Regions from separate parts of the Spirillospora sp. CA-108201 genome, predicted to be linked through region 4. Evidence: riboswitches for the same ligand, from Rfam matches in the RefSeq annotation. Region 4 holds a riboswitch; each other region holds the start of a gene.
What was found. Region 4 has a riboswitch for cyclic di-AMP ahead of ACQEU6_RS15270 (CHAP domain-containing protein). Riboswitches for the same ligand answer to the same signal wherever they lie in the genome.

Region 1: linked by a shared signal. The riboswitch ahead of ACQEU6_RS02895 (CHAP domain-containing protein) and the one ahead of ACQEU6_RS15270 (CHAP domain-containing protein) in region 4 are both predicted to bind cyclic di-AMP.
Region 2: linked by a shared signal. The riboswitch ahead of ACQEU6_RS21075 (C40 family peptidase) and the one ahead of ACQEU6_RS15270 (CHAP domain-containing protein) in region 4 are both predicted to bind cyclic di-AMP.
Region 3: linked by a shared signal. The riboswitch ahead of ACQEU6_RS12115 (CHAP domain-containing protein) and the one ahead of ACQEU6_RS15270 (CHAP domain-containing protein) in region 4 are both predicted to bind cyclic di-AMP.

Annotation. Positions count from the first base shown of each region.
Region 1 is NZ_JBNJNE010000001.1:595,515-599,716, reverse strand. Features, by position in the region: partial or broken gene ACQEU6_RS02905 (ATP-binding cassette domain-containing protein) at 1-266, opposite strand, end outside; gene ACQEU6_RS02900 (hypothetical protein) at 632-1,372, opposite strand; gene ACQEU6_RS02895 (CHAP domain-containing protein) at 1,563-2,252, opposite strand; cyclic di-AMP (ydaO/yuaA leader) riboswitch at 2,267-2,432, opposite strand; gene ACQEU6_RS02890 (NAD-dependent epimerase/dehydratase family protein) at 2,981-3,916, opposite strand; gene sigJ (RNA polymerase sigma factor SigJ) at 3,998-4,202, opposite strand, start outside.
Region 2 is NZ_JBNJNE010000001.1:4,349,122-4,353,323, reverse strand. Features, by position in the region: gene ACQEU6_RS21085 (winged helix-turn-helix domain-containing protein) at 1-453, shown strand, start outside; gene ACQEU6_RS21080 (transposase) at 363-983, shown strand; gene ACQEU6_RS21075 (C40 family peptidase) at 1,330-2,346, opposite strand; cyclic di-AMP (ydaO/yuaA leader) riboswitch at 2,354-2,488, opposite strand; gene typA (translational GTPase TypA) at 2,679-4,202, shown strand, end outside.
Region 3 is NZ_JBNJNE010000001.1:2,484,356-2,488,557, reverse strand. Features, by position in the region: gene ACQEU6_RS12120 (PP2C family protein-serine/threonine phosphatase) at 1-1,519, shown strand, start outside; cyclic di-AMP (ydaO/yuaA leader) riboswitch at 1,990-2,144, shown strand; gene ACQEU6_RS12115 (CHAP domain-containing protein) at 2,157-2,954, shown strand; gene ACQEU6_RS12110 (bifunctional glycosyltransferase/CDP-glycerol:glycerophosphate glycerophosphotransferase) at 3,157-4,202, shown strand, end outside.
Region 4 is NZ_JBNJNE010000001.1:3,133,321-3,137,522, forward strand. Features, by position in the region: gene ACQEU6_RS15260 (NYN domain-containing protein) at 1-264, shown strand, start outside; gene ACQEU6_RS15265 (C40 family peptidase) at 541-1,491, shown strand; cyclic di-AMP (ydaO/yuaA leader) riboswitch at 1,988-2,186, shown strand; cyclic di-AMP (ydaO/yuaA leader) riboswitch at 2,305-2,473, shown strand; gene ACQEU6_RS15270 (CHAP domain-containing protein) at 2,483-3,319, shown strand; gene ACQEU6_RS15275 (hypothetical protein) at 3,359-4,202, shown strand, end outside.

The DNA of each region.
Region 1 (4,202 bases), 2.5 Mb from region 4:
TCCGGCACCTGGACGAGTCCGCTCCGGACGATCGCCGCCGGGTTCGACCTCTCGACAGGCCGGTCGAGAAAACGAATGGATCCGGTCCGCACCGCCCCGCCGTACAGCGGCAGCGTTCCGGAGATCGCTCGCATCAGCGTTGTCTTGCCCGCTCCGTTGCTGCCCAGGAGCGCGACCACACCATCGTCGCCGACCTGCAGGGACACCTCTTTGATCAGCGGTTCGCGCACCCCGTAGGTGATGACAAGCCGGTCGATATCGAGCATCAGGACCTCCGATCCGCCCGGGGCGGGCTTCCGGGAGCCGATCGAGCAGAACGTGGGGGCGACTGCACCGGCACCGTCTGACCTCCTGTAACTGCGGCAGACGTTTTACATACCACTCGGTCTATAAAACAGTAGACTGCACTGTAAGGCCACCCCCGCCACGGCGACAAGGGGGCACGGCGCGCGTCTTCACACCACGCCCGGCAGCACATCCCGGCGCGAAAGACGGCGGCGCCGCGACAGTCCGCCGGCGGCTACGGCGCTGTCCGCCCTTCCTGCCCCGGACGTGACAGACCCCGCTCCCGTCCGAGGACGGGAGCGGGGTCTGTGGTCAGGCCAGGAGGGGATCACCTGGACGGGTCCGCTCAGCCGAGGGGCTTCGGGGCGCCCTTCTTGCCGGCGCCGTGGCCCCAGGACAGGACCTCGTACTTGACGCCCTTCAGGTGGCCCGCCGAGGTGCCCGTGTTGTACTTGCTGCTCGGCTTCTTGCCGTCCACCAGGTGGCGGAAGGTGTAGGTGTCGAGGTCGAGCATGACGCCGCGGTGCGACGGCTCGCCCGGCCCGCGGTCGCCGACGAAGCCGGTGACGCTGCGGCCCTTGTAGCTGACCTTGACCTTGGTGTGCATGGGCCAGCTCGGGCTGGCGAACAGGCCCTTCTGCATCGGCTTGCCGCCCGCCGGGGCGCCGGTGTCGCCGTTCACTCCGGACCCGTCGTCCCAGAAGTAGGACGCCTTCGTCTTGCCGCTGATCAGGGCCTTCGGGCCCTTCTTCGCGGGCTTGGCGGGGATGTGGCGGGAGGCCTTCGCGTCCTGCGACCCGGTCGCCTGCTGCCCGGCCGCCTGCTGGCCAGTGATCTTGTGCTCGGTCAGCCGCTGCCCGGTGATCTTGTGCCCGGTCACCTGCTGCTCGATGACCTCGCGTCCGGTCAGCTGCTGCCTGGTGGCCTTGTGCCCCGTGACCTGCTGCGCGCTGACCTGCTGCGCGGTGAGCCTGTGCGCGGTCGGCTCGTCCGCCGAGGCCCCATGGGCGGTCCCGGCCACGCCCGCGACCAGCACGCCTGCGAGGGCGGTACCGATCAGGGCGGTGTCGATGGCTCGCTTCTGCATGTTCATCCTTTGCTCGGTGGTCCGGCGCCGGGTCACGGCCTTCGGGCGTGGAGGACTCGCCGTTCGGGCATGACGAGTCCGGCGCACGGCACGTGGCGCGCTAGCGACGTGGGTGTGATCGGGCGGGGGATGGAGAAGGGGGGTGCACCGCTGGACGGTGCGGGGTGAGGGGCCGCTCAGCGGCCCGGGCTCACCGGTACTCGGGGTAGCCGTAGCCGGCGACGGTGGAGGTGTCGCGGACCCTCTGCTTCACCGCGTCACCGGTGTTGCCCTCGATGGTGTTGATGGTGCCGTCGTGGTTGTCCTTCACGACGATGCCGACGTGCTCGACGCCCTTGATGCCGCCGCCGCTCCAGGCGAAGAAGACCACGGCGCCGGGCTTCGGGGTCTCGCCGAAACGGCCGGTCTTCTTGAACCACTTGGCGTGGCTGACGGTGTAGGCGTCGGCGCCCATGCCCTTGGTGCCGGTGTGCTGGCCCAGCCAGGACACGAACATGTCGCACCAGGACTGGCCCTTGTAGACCGAGGCGCTCTTGGCGCCGATGCGGTGGGCGTTCAGCTCGCCCAGCGACGAGCCGATGTACCAGTCGTTGAACTTGCTGTTGCCCGAGGCGTCCTCGTGGATGCCGACCTGCGTGCGGGCGAGCTTGATCACGTCCTGCGCGGACGCGCCGGCCTGGGCGCTCTGGCCGACGGCCTTGGCGCCGTTGGCGTCGGCCTTGGACACGGCGGCGACGGGCGCGGTGTCGGCGGGCTTGGCGTCCGCCTGGGCGGCCGGGGCCAGGGAGGCGAAGCCGAACGCGCCTGCCAGGGAGAGGACGGCGCCGGCCGCGGCGCGGGCGCCCATGCGCTTGGTCAGGTCAAAGGTACGAGCGGTCATGCGAAGGTTCTCCTGAGTTCTTCCAGTCCGCCTACCGGGTTAGCTGTCGGGTTCGGGCGTGGAAGTGGCCCTACCGCGGCCCCGCGCACGGCGGGAGTGCGGATTCACCCCGGTGTTTCGGTGGGTCCCCGGCTCCGCTCGGCCGTGATCGGCGCTCTGCGGACTCGGCGGAGGACGTGCCTTGATCGGCAGTCCTGATGATCAGGGACTCGATGCGCCCTTCACGATCTGGTCGGACGCTCCGGACGGGCTTCCCCGTCGGTCACACACCCACAACAGGTTCAAGCCATCCCATATTTCGTCAAGCACGTCCCAAAGACCCGGCCAACCTGCAAAAACTCCCCAAAACCCCCTCAACGCAAGGGCTGCGGCCCAGTCAAACTTCCTCAAGATTTCCGGTCCGCGACCTCCGTCCAGAGGGAGTCGACCACCCGGAGGTCGCCTGAAAACCGCGCACGACATGACTCGTCGCCTTAAAGCCATCAGCGCGGGCCGGGGACGGCCGGTGCTGCCGCCGACGGCCGGCCCGCTGCGACCGGCCGCATCGAGCAGGTCGCGGACCTGGCCGGGGTGAAGCCCCCAGACCGGGACCCACAACGACATCGGCCGCGACCTGGACAACGCCCCGGCCACCCCCCGAGCCGTGCTCGAAGGCCGCCCTTCTTGCCGGAAGGACGGCCTTCGACGAGCGTTCGGCTCTTCGGGCAGAGAGAACGACGCTCAGCGAGTCACTCCACAACCTGGAGGCCTTGGCGCCAGGTGGGGTGTGCCGGGTGCCAGCCCAGTTCGCGCTTGGCCTTGGCGTTGGACGCGCCGCGCAGTTCGGTCATGAGCACGACGCCGGCCTGCCCGGCGGCCAGCCGTCCGACGACCCGCGGTACGCGCATCGGCTTCTTCGCGCCCAGCATCGCCGCCAGTTCCGGCAGCCATTCGGAGACCGGGGCGGGGTCGTCATCGACGATGTTGTAGACACCGCGGCCCCCGCTCTCCACGGCTGCGACCGTGGCCTCGGCGGCGTCGGCGATGTGGATGAACGACCACACTCCGCCGCCGTCGCCGACGACCGGGAACGTGCGCTTGCGGATCATCTCGAGCTGCGCGGAGCCCGGCGCCATCGATGTGCCGGGTCCGTAGAACGCGCCGTAGCGCAGCACGACCCCTTCGGTCCAGGCGGCGCCCAGCACGGCCTTCTCCAGGTGCTCGATCGCGGCGATCATCGAGGCCATCTGGCCGACCGGTGAGCGATCCAGGGGGTCCTGCTCGTTCTTGACCGGCCCGCCGGTCCGGTCGTAGGTGAACGCGCCGTTGCTCTGGGCGACCACCCGCCGCACCCCTGCGGCGCGTGCGGCGGCGAGCAGGTTGTCGGTGCCCTCGGTCCGCAGCCGGTCGGTGGCTGCGAAGCTGCGTTCGAAATGGCGCGTGTCGATGTGCCCGATGGCGGTCAACTGGTGAACGATCACATCCGGGGCGGCCTGGCGCACGGCCGCCTCGACCTCGGCGCGGTCGAGCGCATCGGCGATGACCGGCACCGCGCCCAGCCGTGACGCCATGGCCTTGTTCGACTCGCTGCGAATCATGGCGAACACCTCATGTCCCGCATCGACCAGACGCGGCACCAGCTGCTTGCCCATCGCTCCGGTCGCTCCTGCCACCAGCACTCTCATCGTCGACTCCTGTCCGGTTCGGATTCGCCCCTTGAACCGGATGACCCGCCGTTTCCTGACAGGAGACCGACGTGATCGACGTCACATCATGAACAGGGGCTCCCTGTGGTCGGTCGCCGCCCAGTGCTCGGTCGCGCGTTCGAGCTTGTCGGGGTTTGCCTGGATGCGGCAGGCGGCGATGCCCCCGGCGGTGACCTCCAGGCACATGACGGCGACGACCCGGCCTTCCACGACGCCCACAAGGGCGGGATCGCCATTGGCGGTCCCGGCGTATATCTCGGGCGAG
Region 2 (4,202 bases), 1.2 Mb from region 4:
CTGTCAGATGCGCAGATCGGGCGGCGGTTCCGTGTGTCGCGGATGTCGGTGAACCGGTGGCGGCGGGCCTGGCAGAGCGGCGGTACGGCGGCGCTGGCGTCCAAGGGAGCCGGCGGCGCGAAATGCAAACTGACCGATGACCAGGTGAATCTCCTGGAGGAGGCGTTGGATCTCGGCCCGGCCGCGCACGGCTGGACCGAAGACCAGCGGTGGACACTCGCGCGGATCGCCGAGGTGATCTGGGATCTGTTCTCGGTCTCCTACACACCGGCCGGAGTGGACGTGCTGCTGCACCGGATCGGGTGGAGCGTGCAGACGCCGACCCGCCGTGCGGCCGAGCGCGACGAGCAGCGGGTTGACCGGTGGCGGGCGGAGGTGTGGCCGACGGTGGAAGCACCGCGGCGGACCTGGGCGCCTGGATCTGCTTCGAAGACGAAGCCGGCCAGGGGCTGAGGCCGCCCAAAGGCACCACCTGGGGACGACGCGGACGCACACCGGTGGTGCGCGTCACCGCCCGCGGCACCCACCGGATCTCGCTGGCCGCGCTCGTGGCGATCAAGCCCGGCGAGCATCCCCGGCTGATCTACCGCGCACACGCCTACCGCGGCCGAAAACACGAGAGGAAGGGATTCGACGAGGGCGACTACATCCGATTACTGGATGCCGCTCACCAGCAACTCGGCGGGCCGATCGTCGTCGTGTGGGACAACCTCAACACCCACCGCTCGGCCCGGATGCGCCGCTACCTGGCCGCCCGGGACTGGCTCACCGTCTTCCACCTGCCGCCCCATGCTCCTGAACTCAACCCCGTCGAGGGCGTGTGGTCACACCTGAAACGGTCCCTGGCCAACCTCACCAAGCACACCATCGACCAGCTCATGCAGCTGATCAAGACCCGCCTGAAACGCATCCAGCACCGGCCCGCACTGCTCAACAGCCTCCTCGCCCACACCCACCTGCAAATCAGTAACCCCAGCTATTGAAGCTCTCTAGAAGGGCGCAGAGACACGGCCCGTACATTTCCAGGGTGATGTACGGGCCCTGCGCCTTGTCTAGGTTCGGCACCTTCCAGGCATTCGGCGGTTCACTCGTCAGCAGGTCGAGCACCACCAGACCTAGGGGGCGAACAGCCCCCTAGGACCCGGCACAGGGGAGCCCACGGGAGCCAGAGAGGGAGCCAACTCCCCAAGATCTCGCCCGTCATCCCCCGACGCCCCTTGGCGGGTAACCGGCGTATCGGCTGGTCAACGGCCATCCCGGCGACCCTGCCAGACTCTGTGACCAAGATGGTTGCGGGAGGGCCGCCAGGCCCGAAGGAGGAGAAAGAAGCTAAGAAATACGGTTCGCGCCTGCGTAGTCGGAGCGGTCGGAGAGTTTGGAGATTTTGACCACGTCGCCGGTCTGGGGGGCGTGGAGGTACTTGCCGTCGCCCAGGTAGATGCCCATGTGGTGCAGGTTGCCGCCGAAGTACACCAGGTCGCCGGAGCGGAGTGCGCCGCGGGAGACCTTCGTGCCCATGGCGAACAGGTCGCCGGTGTAGTGGGGGAGGCCGGGCTTGCCGACCTGGCCGTAGGCCCAGACGACGAGGCCGGAGCAGTCGAAGCTGCTCGGTCCGGCGGCGGCCCACACGTACGGGGAGCCGAGCTTGGTGAGCGCCTTGCGGGCCATCTTCGCGGGCAGGCCCGAGCCCTTCACGGTGGCGCTGAGGCCGGTGCGCGGGTCGCTGGCGTGGGTGGTGGTCAGCTTGTCGAGGCGCTTCATCACCTCGGAGACCTTGGTCTTGGCGGCCTCGCGCGTCTTCTTGGCGTCGTCCCAGGTCTTCTTGACCTGCGCGGTCCTCGCCTTCGCGGTGCGCTCCGCGGCGTCGGCCTGGTCGATCTGCTTCTTCAGGGCGAGGACGGCGGTGGCCTGGCTCTGCGCGAGGTAGGCGCGGTCGGACAGCCCTTCGGCGGACGTGCCGGAGCCGAAGAGGACGTCGGGGCCGCCGGCCATGTAGTTCGCGGCGGCGAGGCTGCCGAGCTTCTGGCGGGCGGGCTCGGCGAGGGCGCGCAGCCGCTCGGCCTCCTTGGTGGCGTCCCGCTCGGCCTTGCGGGCCTTGGTGAACTCCACGCGGGCCTTGTTGAACTTCTCCGTGAGGATCTCGGCCTCTTCGTTCAGCGCGTCGAGGCTCTTGCGCAGGCCCTTCTCCGTCGTCGGCGTGGGGCTCGGCGCGGCGGGCGCGGAGGCGGGCCGGAACGGCTGGGCGGCGTGGGCGAGGTCCGGCGCGGTGGCGCCGAGGCCTATCAGGAGCAGGGTGGCGGTGGCGGTGGGCAGGACGCGACGCCGCCGATGGGGATCCGGAGCCAAGCCGGTGCTCTCCTCTCCTCGTACGCCTACCGGGTTAGCTGACGGGTTCGGGCCAGGAGTCGCCCTACGACGTGTGAGTCGATTCACCCCGGAGGACGTGGGTCCCCGGTTCTCCCCGCGGGAGATTCGGCGTTCCGGCCGCAGCCCCGGGGGGTGGGGCCTCGGACGACCGGATCTCGGGCAGATTACAAAGGATGCGCAAAGTTGGCCAATCGAGGTTCGTGTGACGGAGGGGACGAACGACTCGGAGTGGGTGGTACGCACGGCCAAGTAGAATGGATACGGCCGCACGTCTGCGGCGACTCCCGAACTCTCACGCAAGGCGAACCCGCATGCCCATCTCCACGCGCGACGACCTCCGTAACGTCGCGATCGTCGCCCACGTCGACCATGGCAAGACGACGCTGGTCGACGCCATGCTCTGGCAGTCCGGCGCCTTCCGCGAGAACCAGGACGTCGACGACCGGGTGCTCGACTCCAACGACCTGGAGCGCGAGAAGGGGATCACGATCCTCGCGAAGAACACCGCGGTCCTGCACAACGGGCTGACCATCAACATCATCGACACCCCGGGGCACGCCGACTTCGGCGGCGAGGTCGAGCGCGGCCTGTCCATGGTGGACGGCGTCGTCCTGCTGGTGGACGCCAGCGAGGGCCCGCTCCCGCAGACCCGGTTCGTGCTGCGCAAGGCGCTCGCCGCGCGGCTGCCCGTGATCCTGGTCGTGAACAAGACCGACCGTCCCGACGCGCGCATCGACGAGGTCGTGGACGAGACCTACGAGCTGTTCATGGACCTCGACGCCGACGAGGACCAGATCGACTTCCCGATCGTGTTCGCGTCGGGGCGCGCCGGGCGGGCCTCGCTCGACAAGCCGGCCGACGGCGCCATGCCGGGCAGCGAGGACCTGGAGCCGCTGTTCAAGGTCATCACCGAGACGATCCCCGCTCCGTCCTACGACCCCGACGCCCCGCTCCAGGCGCACGTGACGAACCTGGACGCCTCCAGCTACCTCGGCCGGATCGCGCTGTGCCGGGTGCACGCCGGCACCATCAAGAAGGGCCAGCAGGTCGCCTGGTGCCGCCACGACGGCAGCGTCGACCGGGTGAAGATCACCGAGCTGATGATGACGGAGGCGCTCACCCGCAAGCCCGCGGACGAGGCCGGTCCCGGTGACATCATCGCCATCGCCGGGATCCCCGACATCATGATCGGCGACACCATCGCCGACCCCGACGACCCGCGCCCGCTGCCGCTGATCACGGTGGACGAGCCGGCGATCTCCATGACGATCGGCACCAACACCGGGCCGATGGCCGGCCGCGAGAAGGGCACCAAGGTCACCGCCCGGATGGTCAAGGACCGGCTCGACCGCGAGCTCGTCGGCAACGTGTCGATCCGGGTGCTGCCGACCGAGCGTCCCGACGCCTGGGAGGTGCAGGGCCGCGGCGAGCTGGCCCTGGCGATCCTGGTGGAGAACATGCGCCGCGAGGGCTACGAGCTCACCGTCGGCAAGCCGCAGGTCGTCACGCGCGACATCGACGGCAAGAAGCACGAGCCGGTCGAGCGGCTCACCGTCGACATCCCCGAGGAGTACCTCGGCGCCGTCACGCAGCTGATGGCGGTCCGCAAGGGCCGCATGGAGCACATGACGAACCACGGCACGGGCTGGATCCGGATGGAGTTCCTCGTCCCGGCCCGCGGCCTGATCGGCTTCCGTACCGAGTTCATGACGGAGACGCGGGGCACCGGCATGGCGCACCACGTCTTCGAGGACTACGAGCCCTGGTTCGGCGAGCTGCGCACCCGCCCGTCCGGCTCGCTCGTCGCCGACCGGTCCGGCGCCGCCACGGCCTTC
Region 3 (4,202 bases), 650 kb from region 4:
GGTGCCCGACGACCCCGCGGCGACGGCCGTGCTGGAGGGGGCGCTCGACTCGGCGGCGCATCTGGTCCCGGTGCGGGGGCCGGACGGCAACGTGGCCGACTTCCTCTTCGCGGAGCTCAACGGCGTCGCCAGGGACATGTTCGGGCGGGGCCGGGAGGAGCTGACCGGGCTGCGGCTGCTGCGGACGGATCCCGGGGCGGTGCTCAGCGGCCTGTTCGACGAGTATGTCGGGGTGCTGGAGTCCGGTGCACATTTGGAACGTTCCTCGATCCAGTACTCGACGGCCCAGCGCGGCCTGTCCCGGTCGTCGCGGATGAGCGTGCGGTGCGTCCGCGTGCCGACCGGCATCTGCGTGACCTGGCGGTACCACCTGGCCGAGGACCGCATCGCGCGGCGGCTTGAGCGGGTGGAGCGGCTCGCCCTGATCGGGTTCGGGGAGTGGGACCTCGCGACGGGCGAGGCGGACTGGACGCCGCAGATGCTGGCCAACTACGGCCTCTCTCCGGACGAGGTGCCGCCGATGCCGCACGACCTGCCGAAGGTCGTGGCCGACGACGACCTCCCGCTGGTGGAGGAGGCCGTCCAGACGATGTTCTCGCGCCGCGAACCGGTCGAGGCGGAGCACCGCGTGATCGGCCAGGACGGGACGCCGCGCCACCTGTGGGTGTTCGCCGAGCCGGTGCTCGGGGAGTCCGGACTGCCCGTCTCGATCAACATCGTCTCGCAGGACATCACCCGGCGGCGCGGGGTGGAGCGGGCGCTGGCCGAGACCCGGCGGCAGATGCTGCGCCAGCAGGCGAGGACGGCGCAGGAGCGCCGGGTGGCGGTGACGCTGCGGCGGGCCATCCTGCCGGACGAGGACGAGGTCGAGCAGCTGCCGGGCATGACCACCTCGATCCGCAGCATGGCGGCGGAGAGCACGGCCCGGATCGGCGGCGACTGGTTCGCGACCCGCGCCCTGCAGGACGGGCGGGCGATGTTCGCCATCGGGGACGCGGCCGGGCACGGGCTGCCGGCGGCGGCCGCGATGGCGCGGACCCGGAACGGCCTGCTGGGCCTCGCCTGCACGGGGGAGCGGGCGGGCCGGCTGGTCGGCTGGCTGAACGAGCTGATCGGCGCCATGGACCCGCCCGCGACGGGCACCGCCATCGTCGCCCACTACGACCCGTCCCGGCACGTCCTGGAGTGGACGTGCGCGGGCCATCCGCCGCCGATCCTGGTCCGGGACGGGCGGGCGACCCCGCTGGAAGTGGTCCGCGACCCGATGCTCGGCGCGATGCCCGGCTGGGAGTACACGACGATCACCACCGGGCTCGACTCGGGAGACATGCTCTTCCTCTACACCGACGGGCTGGTGGAGCGCAGGGACGCGGACCTGGACGAGCGGATCGTCCGCCTGACCCGCATCCTGCGGGACTCCTCCACGCGTCCCGAGCGGGTCCTGGACGAGGTGCTGGCGCGGATGGAGCACGACCGGGCGGCGGACGACACCACGCTCTTCGCCCTTTACGTGGAGTGACCGCCCAGGCCTCGCGGTGACGAACGGCACGCCTGACCAGCGAGGATCGCCGGGTGTGACCTGCGACTCACCCAGCGGCGCCAGGGGAGCGCCGGGCGCCCCGGCGAGAGGCGCCGGGCGCCACCTTTTCGATCTTCTTTACCTTTTCTCGAAGGGCCGGTAAGTACGGCGGGCAAGGGGCTGAGGGCCATCTCGGCAAAGATCGGGAAGACGCGGGGCGGCCTCGGTGTTGGGAGTCTCTTGGAAGGGCTTTGAGCAGGCAAGACTTTACTTTATGCCTGGTTTGCTTTTCTTGAGAAGGTTGGTACCTTCGATCCCGAATCACGCAACGCGTTCCATGCGTTGCCGCCGGCCGCACCATGCGCGGCCGAGGATCGCGGAGCGGAATCCGCACGCGATGCGCGCCAATCGACGCGCGCCCCCTCATCAAGATCTGTCAGTGAGAACATCCGCATACCTGCACCGCCGAGCGCGATGCGAGGCCGAGTCCGGCCGGTCGGGACGACCGGAACGGAGCCGGGGACCCACGTTTCTGGGGTGAATCGGCGCGCCCGAGAGTCGCGCCGTAGGGCTGCTTCCATGCCCGAATCCGTCAGCTAACCCGGTAGGCGCCATGGAAGACAAGGAGATTCCCTGCATGTCCGGTCTTTTCGATCGACTTTCGCTCAACCGCCTCACGCCCGAGGACAAGGCCGTCGGCGTCGCCGTAGGCGCGGTCCTGGCGGGCGCGGTCGGGCTCTCGGTGGTCAACCCCCTCGCCGGCGGCCGCGCGGTCGCCGAGACCTCCGCCCAGACGGCGGCGGTCGCCGAGCAGGGCACCGCCGCGCACCACTCCTCCCAGGCCAAGTCCTCCCAGGCCAAGTCCTCCCAGGTCAAGACCGTGAAGGCCGACAAGGTCGCGGCCGAGGCGCGGCGCGAGGGCTTCAAGGTCCCGCCGCACGCCGTCAAGCCCGCCGAAGTGATCAAGCTCGCGCAGAAGCAGGTCGGCATCCACGAGGGCAAGGGCGGCCAGACCAAGTACCACAAGTGGTACGTCTCGACTCCGCAGGCGAAGGCCACCGCCAAGCGTGACGGCGGCTTCTCGGTCAAGGAGTACAACGGCGCCCAGTGGTGCAACATGTTCGTCTCCTGGCTCGGCGCCCAGACCGGCGTCAAGAACATGGGCTGGGACGCCTACACCGTCCAGCACGCCAGCTGGTTCAAGCAGACCGGCCGCTGGGGCCACAAGGCCAAGCCGGGCGCGGTGGTGTTCTTCGACTGGCAGGACGGCTCGAAGGCCGGCATCGGCGACATCGACCACGTCGGCATCGTCGTCAAGGACAACGGCGACGGCAGCATCACCACCATCGAGGGCAACACCGACAACGCGGTGCAGAAGAAGGTCCGCGAGAAGTCGCAGGTCGTCGGCTACGGCTACCCCGAATACGCCAGCTGATCCGACACCGCCCGAGAAGGTGCGCGCTCAGCGAAGGCGCCCGGCCCCCGCCGGGCGCCTTCTGGCGTTCCGGGTGTTGTGCCCATTGCCTCCGCTGTCGGTGGGTAATGCTAAGCGTTGACAGCCTTTGATCCCTCTTGGACCTCAGTGCGGCGTTCCTGGAAAGGAAACCAGGACGTCCGGTCTGCGGAGGGGGATGCCGATGGCGGTGCGCCCGGATGTCAGCGTGGTGGTGATCGCCTACAACGACGCGCGGAGGCTTCCGCGGGCGGTGGCCTCGACGCTGGCGCAGTCGCTGGGCGGCGTCGAGACGCTGATCGTCGACGACGCGAGCACCGACGGCACCGGCGAGGCCGCCGACCGGCTCGCCGCGGCCCACCCGGGCCGGGTCCGGGCCGTCCACCTGCCGGCCAACTCCGGCGGCTGCGGCCGCCCCCGCAACATCGGGATCGAGGCGTCCACCGGCCGGTACGTGATGTTCCTCGACAGCGACGACCTGCTGGACCGGCACGCCTGCCTCAACCTGCTCGCCGCCGCCGAGGACACCGGCGCCGACCTGGTCTCGGGGCTCTGCGACCGGATCTTCCTCGACGTGCCCGAGGGCGCGAAGGGGCGGATCCGCCCCTGGTACCCCTGGCTCTACCGGAACAGCGTCGTCTACGACTCGCTGGGTGAGAACCCCGATCTCCTCTACGACACCCTCTCGACCAACAAGGCCTACCGGCGCGGCTTCCTGGAGGAGCACGGGCTGCGGTTCGTCGAGCGGCTGCACTACGAGGACCTGCTCTTCACCGCCGAGGCCTACCTGGAGGCGGGACGGACCGCGCTGATCCCGCACCGCGTGTACAACTGGCTGGTCAGGGAGCGGACGCGGGCGCCGTCGATCTCCAACCGGCGCGCGGAGCTGGCGAACTTCGCCGACCGGCTGGAGATCCACCGCCGCATCGACATGCTCTTCGCGCTGCGCGGCGCCTACGACCTGCGGCGGGCCAAGGACGTCAAGTTCGTCAACCACGACCTGGTGCTCTACCTGCGCGACCTGCGCGACCGCGAGCCCGCCCACCAGGCGCGCTTCCTCGACCTGGCCGCCGGTTACCTGGCCGAGCTGGACCCGAGGGTCTTCGAGGAGGCCAACCCGCTGCCCGCGATCGCCGCGCACCTGATCCGCGAGGGCGACCACGCGGGCGCGCTCGCCGCCGCCGAGTACGACCCGGTGAAGCGGCCCGAGCTGCGCGCCCGCCTGGTGGA
Region 4 (4,202 bases):
ACCCGCGCCGAGGTGACGTGCGTGTTCGACGGCGCGGAGCTGGACGCTCCGGTCGCCATCGCGGCGCCGCGCGGGGTGCGGGTGCTGTTCAGCCACCCGGGCCAGACGGCGGACGAGCTGATCGGCGAGCTCGTGCGGGCCGAGCCGCCGGGCCGGTCGGTGGTCGTGGTGTCGTCCGACCGGGAGGTCGCCGACGCCGCGCGGCGCGCCAGCGCGCGCCCCTGCCCGTCCTCCCTGCTGCTGCGCAGGCTGGGCCGTTCCTAAGACTCCCCTAAGGCTCCCATAAGGGAGTCCTCGCCGTACGTGATCATGGCGTCACGAATAGTGGACAATATCAGCAGATGTCAATCAAAGAGTGATGAATCGGTTGTGACGGCTGTTGCCCCTCGCTAATGTCGTCGGCTGACGTCGTGGACGAGAGGGGCGAAACCGACCGTGGCCAATGATCACATCGGGGCACCGGCACAGCGGCCTGGCCGCAGGGCGGGCTCTGCGGGCAGAGGCGTCTCCCGCCGCCTCGCGGCCGTCGCCGGCCTGACCGTGACGGTCTCCCTGACCTGCTCCCCGGTGGTGGCGCACGCCGAGCCCAAGCCGACCCGGGCGCAGGCCCAGAAGACGCTCGACAAGCTCAACGAGAAGATGGACCAGAAGGTCGAGCAGTTCAACCAGAACCGCGAGAAGCTCAAGGTCGCCAAGAAGAAGTTCGACGCCGCGAACAAGGCGAGCAAGCAGGAGCAGGCCAGCTTCGAGGAGCAGCGGTCCAAGATCGCTCAGATGGCGGCCACCGCCTACAAGAACGGTGACTCGGCCGATGTCACCGGCTTTGTCGGCAGCAAGGACCCGCAGTCGATCCTCGACCAGGCGGCCGTCTTCTCGCACCTGTCGCAGGAGCGCAGCTCCCAGCTCACCCAGTTCCTCGCGACCGCCCAGCGGCTCCGCCGCGAGCAGTCCCAGGCGAAGTCCTCCTACGACGAGGTGAAGTCGAAGCAGGACGAGCTGAAGAAGCAGAAGCTGGAACTCGACAAGCAGGTGAAGAAGCAGAAGACGCTCGTGCGCCGGCTCAGCCCGCGCACGCCGTCGGGCTCTAGCCCGGGCGGCGGTACCGGCGGCACCTACAACGGGCCGGCCAGCGGTCCGGCCCGCACGGCGCTCAACTTCGCCTACGCCCAGCTCGGCAAGCCCTACTCCTACGGCGCCGAGGGCCCGAGCTCCTACGACTGCTCCGGCCTGACCATGAAGGCCTGGGCCGCCGCGGGCGTCGGCATCACCCGCACCACCAACACCCAGTACGCCTACACCAACAGCAAGCGGGTCGCCTGGAACAACCTGCAGCCCGGCGATCTGGTGTTCTTCAGCAACCTCGGCCACGTCGGCCTTTACGTGGGCGGCGGCAAGATGATCCACGCCCCGCACACCGGCGACGTCGTCAAGATCAGCGACATCGGCAGCGGCTACTACAAGGACAACTTCTACGGCGCCGGGCGCCCCTGACGCACCGCCCTGACACCCGCGCCCCGCGGGCGTGACGGGGCCTCATCGACAACGGACCAGGCTTGACCTGGTCCGTTGTTGATTTTGGGGGGGTTTGCCTTCTTTTGGGGTTTTGGTACCTTGTCACCACCCACGGCGCCCTCCAGACGCCGCGGCCCCGCGGCGCCCACCAGGCGCCCCGGCCCCACGCGGCGCATCCAGCACCCGCGTGACGGCGGCGCGATCCACGCGCCGCTCCCCCCAGGGCGGCACGCCCCACGTGCCGCCCCGCGGCGCCCGAAGGCGCCGCACGGTCTCGACGCAGACCCGGCCGACCCCGTTCCACCGTGCGCACGCCGCAGCGTGCATGGCGCTGAGTGCGCAGCAGCGGTGGCCTACGCGGGGCAGGCCCCGGACGGCCCCGGAGACGGGCCGCCGTCCGCCCACAACATCAGGCGCCGCTCGTTCGCACGCGGGAGACAGGTCCCGTGCCGGGCCCCATCTCGCCCCCAGGATCGCAGCGGCAGCGCCGAATCCGCCTCAGCGCGGAACCGGGGACCCATATCCGCCGGAGTCCGGAGAACGTCTCCGGACGGGCATTCCGGCACCCGGGGTGAATCGGCGCGTCTCTCCCGGCAGTCCGGCGAGAGCCGCCGTAGGGCCACTTCCACGCCCGAACCCGTCAGCTAACCCGGTAGGCGTCTGGAAGACAAGGAGAGAATCCCGCAGCGTTACCTGGGGCGTGGCCGCCACGCGGTCACGCCCCCACCCTCTCACTCCGCGGGCGCCTGCGCCCGCCGAGATTCCCCATCCGAACCGGCGTGCCCGCCCCCGGGCACGTCACCGCCGAATCCGCGGACCGCCGTGCGCTTGCGCGACCGTCGCGGAACCGGGGACCCACTGTGTCCTTTCGGGGTGAATCGGCCTGCCTTCGCGCGGCCGTAGGGCGGCTTCCACGCCCGAACCCGTCAGCTAACCCGGTAGGCGGCATGGAAGTCGAGGAGATCCCCCCGTGCCACGCGCGCACTGCAAGAAGTCCTCCGGCAGGCATCGCAAGCCGAACCCCTTCTCCCTCACGTGGCGGACGACCGGCGGCGTGGTCGTCGGCGCCGCCGTGCTCGGCACCGCCGCGGCCACCGCGCAGGCGTCGGTCCTGCCGTTCGGCTCCGCCCCGGTGAGGTCCGCCGCCGCGGCCGACCTCGCCCCCGGTCTGGCGGCGTACGGCGACCCGTCCAGGCGCACGTCCGGGCGCCCGTCCGAGGACGAGCCCGGGACCACCGGTTCGCCGGCCCCGGCGAGCGGGCGGGACCGGCCCGGGCGGCCGCGGGCGAAGGCCTCCGGGAAGCCGGCCGCGAAGTCGCGGCCCACCGCCGCGCAGGCCATCGACCTCGCCCGCTCGCAGGTGGGCATCGAGGAGAACGGCGGCGGCGAGACCAAGTTCCAGGAGTGGTACATGGCCACGTCCCGCGCGCGGGAGACGCTCGCGCGCGACGGCGGCTCCCTCGACGGCTACGGCGACGCGAACTGGTGCGACATGTTCGTCTCCTGGGTCGGCGAGCAGATCGGCTTCAGCGACCAGGTCGGCAGCGACGCCTGGACGATCGCCCACGCCCGCTGGTTCCAGGAGCACGGCCGCTGGGGCACCGAGCCGAGGCCGGGCGCGATCGTCTTCTTCGCGTGGGACGGCGGCGAGTCCCTCGACGACATCCAGCACGTCGGCATGGTGATCAAGAAGGTCGACGACGGGACGATCGAGACCGTCGAGGGCAACACCGACAACGCCGTCCGCGTGAAGGAACGTTCCACAGACGTCGTGGTCGGCTACGGCTACCCGGACTACCGGTCGTGACGGCGCCTCCCGCCCCGCGCCCTGCATAGGATCGCGGCCATGGAGGAAGGCCCCGGGCAGGACGCCCCCGTGACGCGGCGCAGGGCCCTCGCCCTCGGCGCGGGCGGGGCCGCCGTCCTCCTCGCCGGAGGCGCCGGCCTGGCCGGCTCGCGCTCCGGCGGCGGGGCGGCGGACGCCGGCGCCCCCGCCTCCCGGGCCGCCGGGACGTTCAGCCCGGACGCGGCCGCCGCCGTTCTCGCCAACCGCGCCCGCGCCGTCCGCGACGGCGACCGCACGGCGTTCCTCGCCACGGTGGGCCACGCCCCCGCCGCCTTCCAGGACTCCCAGTCCCGCGTGTACGGGAACCTCCGGAAGCTCCCCCTGGAAGGCTGGCGGGAGCGCATCGCCGGCACCGAGGCCGTGGACGGCGCGACCGCCGTCGTCCGCGTCGAGGTGCGCTACAGGCTGCGCGGATTCGACCGGGGCCACGTCGCCCGCACCCGCTACCTCACGCTGGCCCCGAGGGGCGGGGCGTGGACGATCGTCGGCGACGGGACGTCCCGCGGCCTCGCCGACGACACCGACATCTGGGACTGCGGCCCCCTCGCGGTGGTGAGGGGCCGCGCCGGGCTCGTCGTCGGCGACGGCGCCGGGCTCGACGGCATCGCCGAGCGGCTGGACGCGGCCGTCCCGGTCGTCACGTCCGTGGTAGGCAAGGCGTGGGCGCAGCGGGTCGTCGCGCTCGTCCCCGCCGACGCGACCGTGGCCTCCGCGCTCGCCGGCCCCGCGCAGAGCCTCGGCCAGATCGCCGCGCTCGCCACCGTCGCCCCGTCCGCCGGGGGCGGCCGCGGCGAGGACCGCGTCATCGTCTCCCCCGGCACCTTCGGCCGCCTCAACGAGCTGG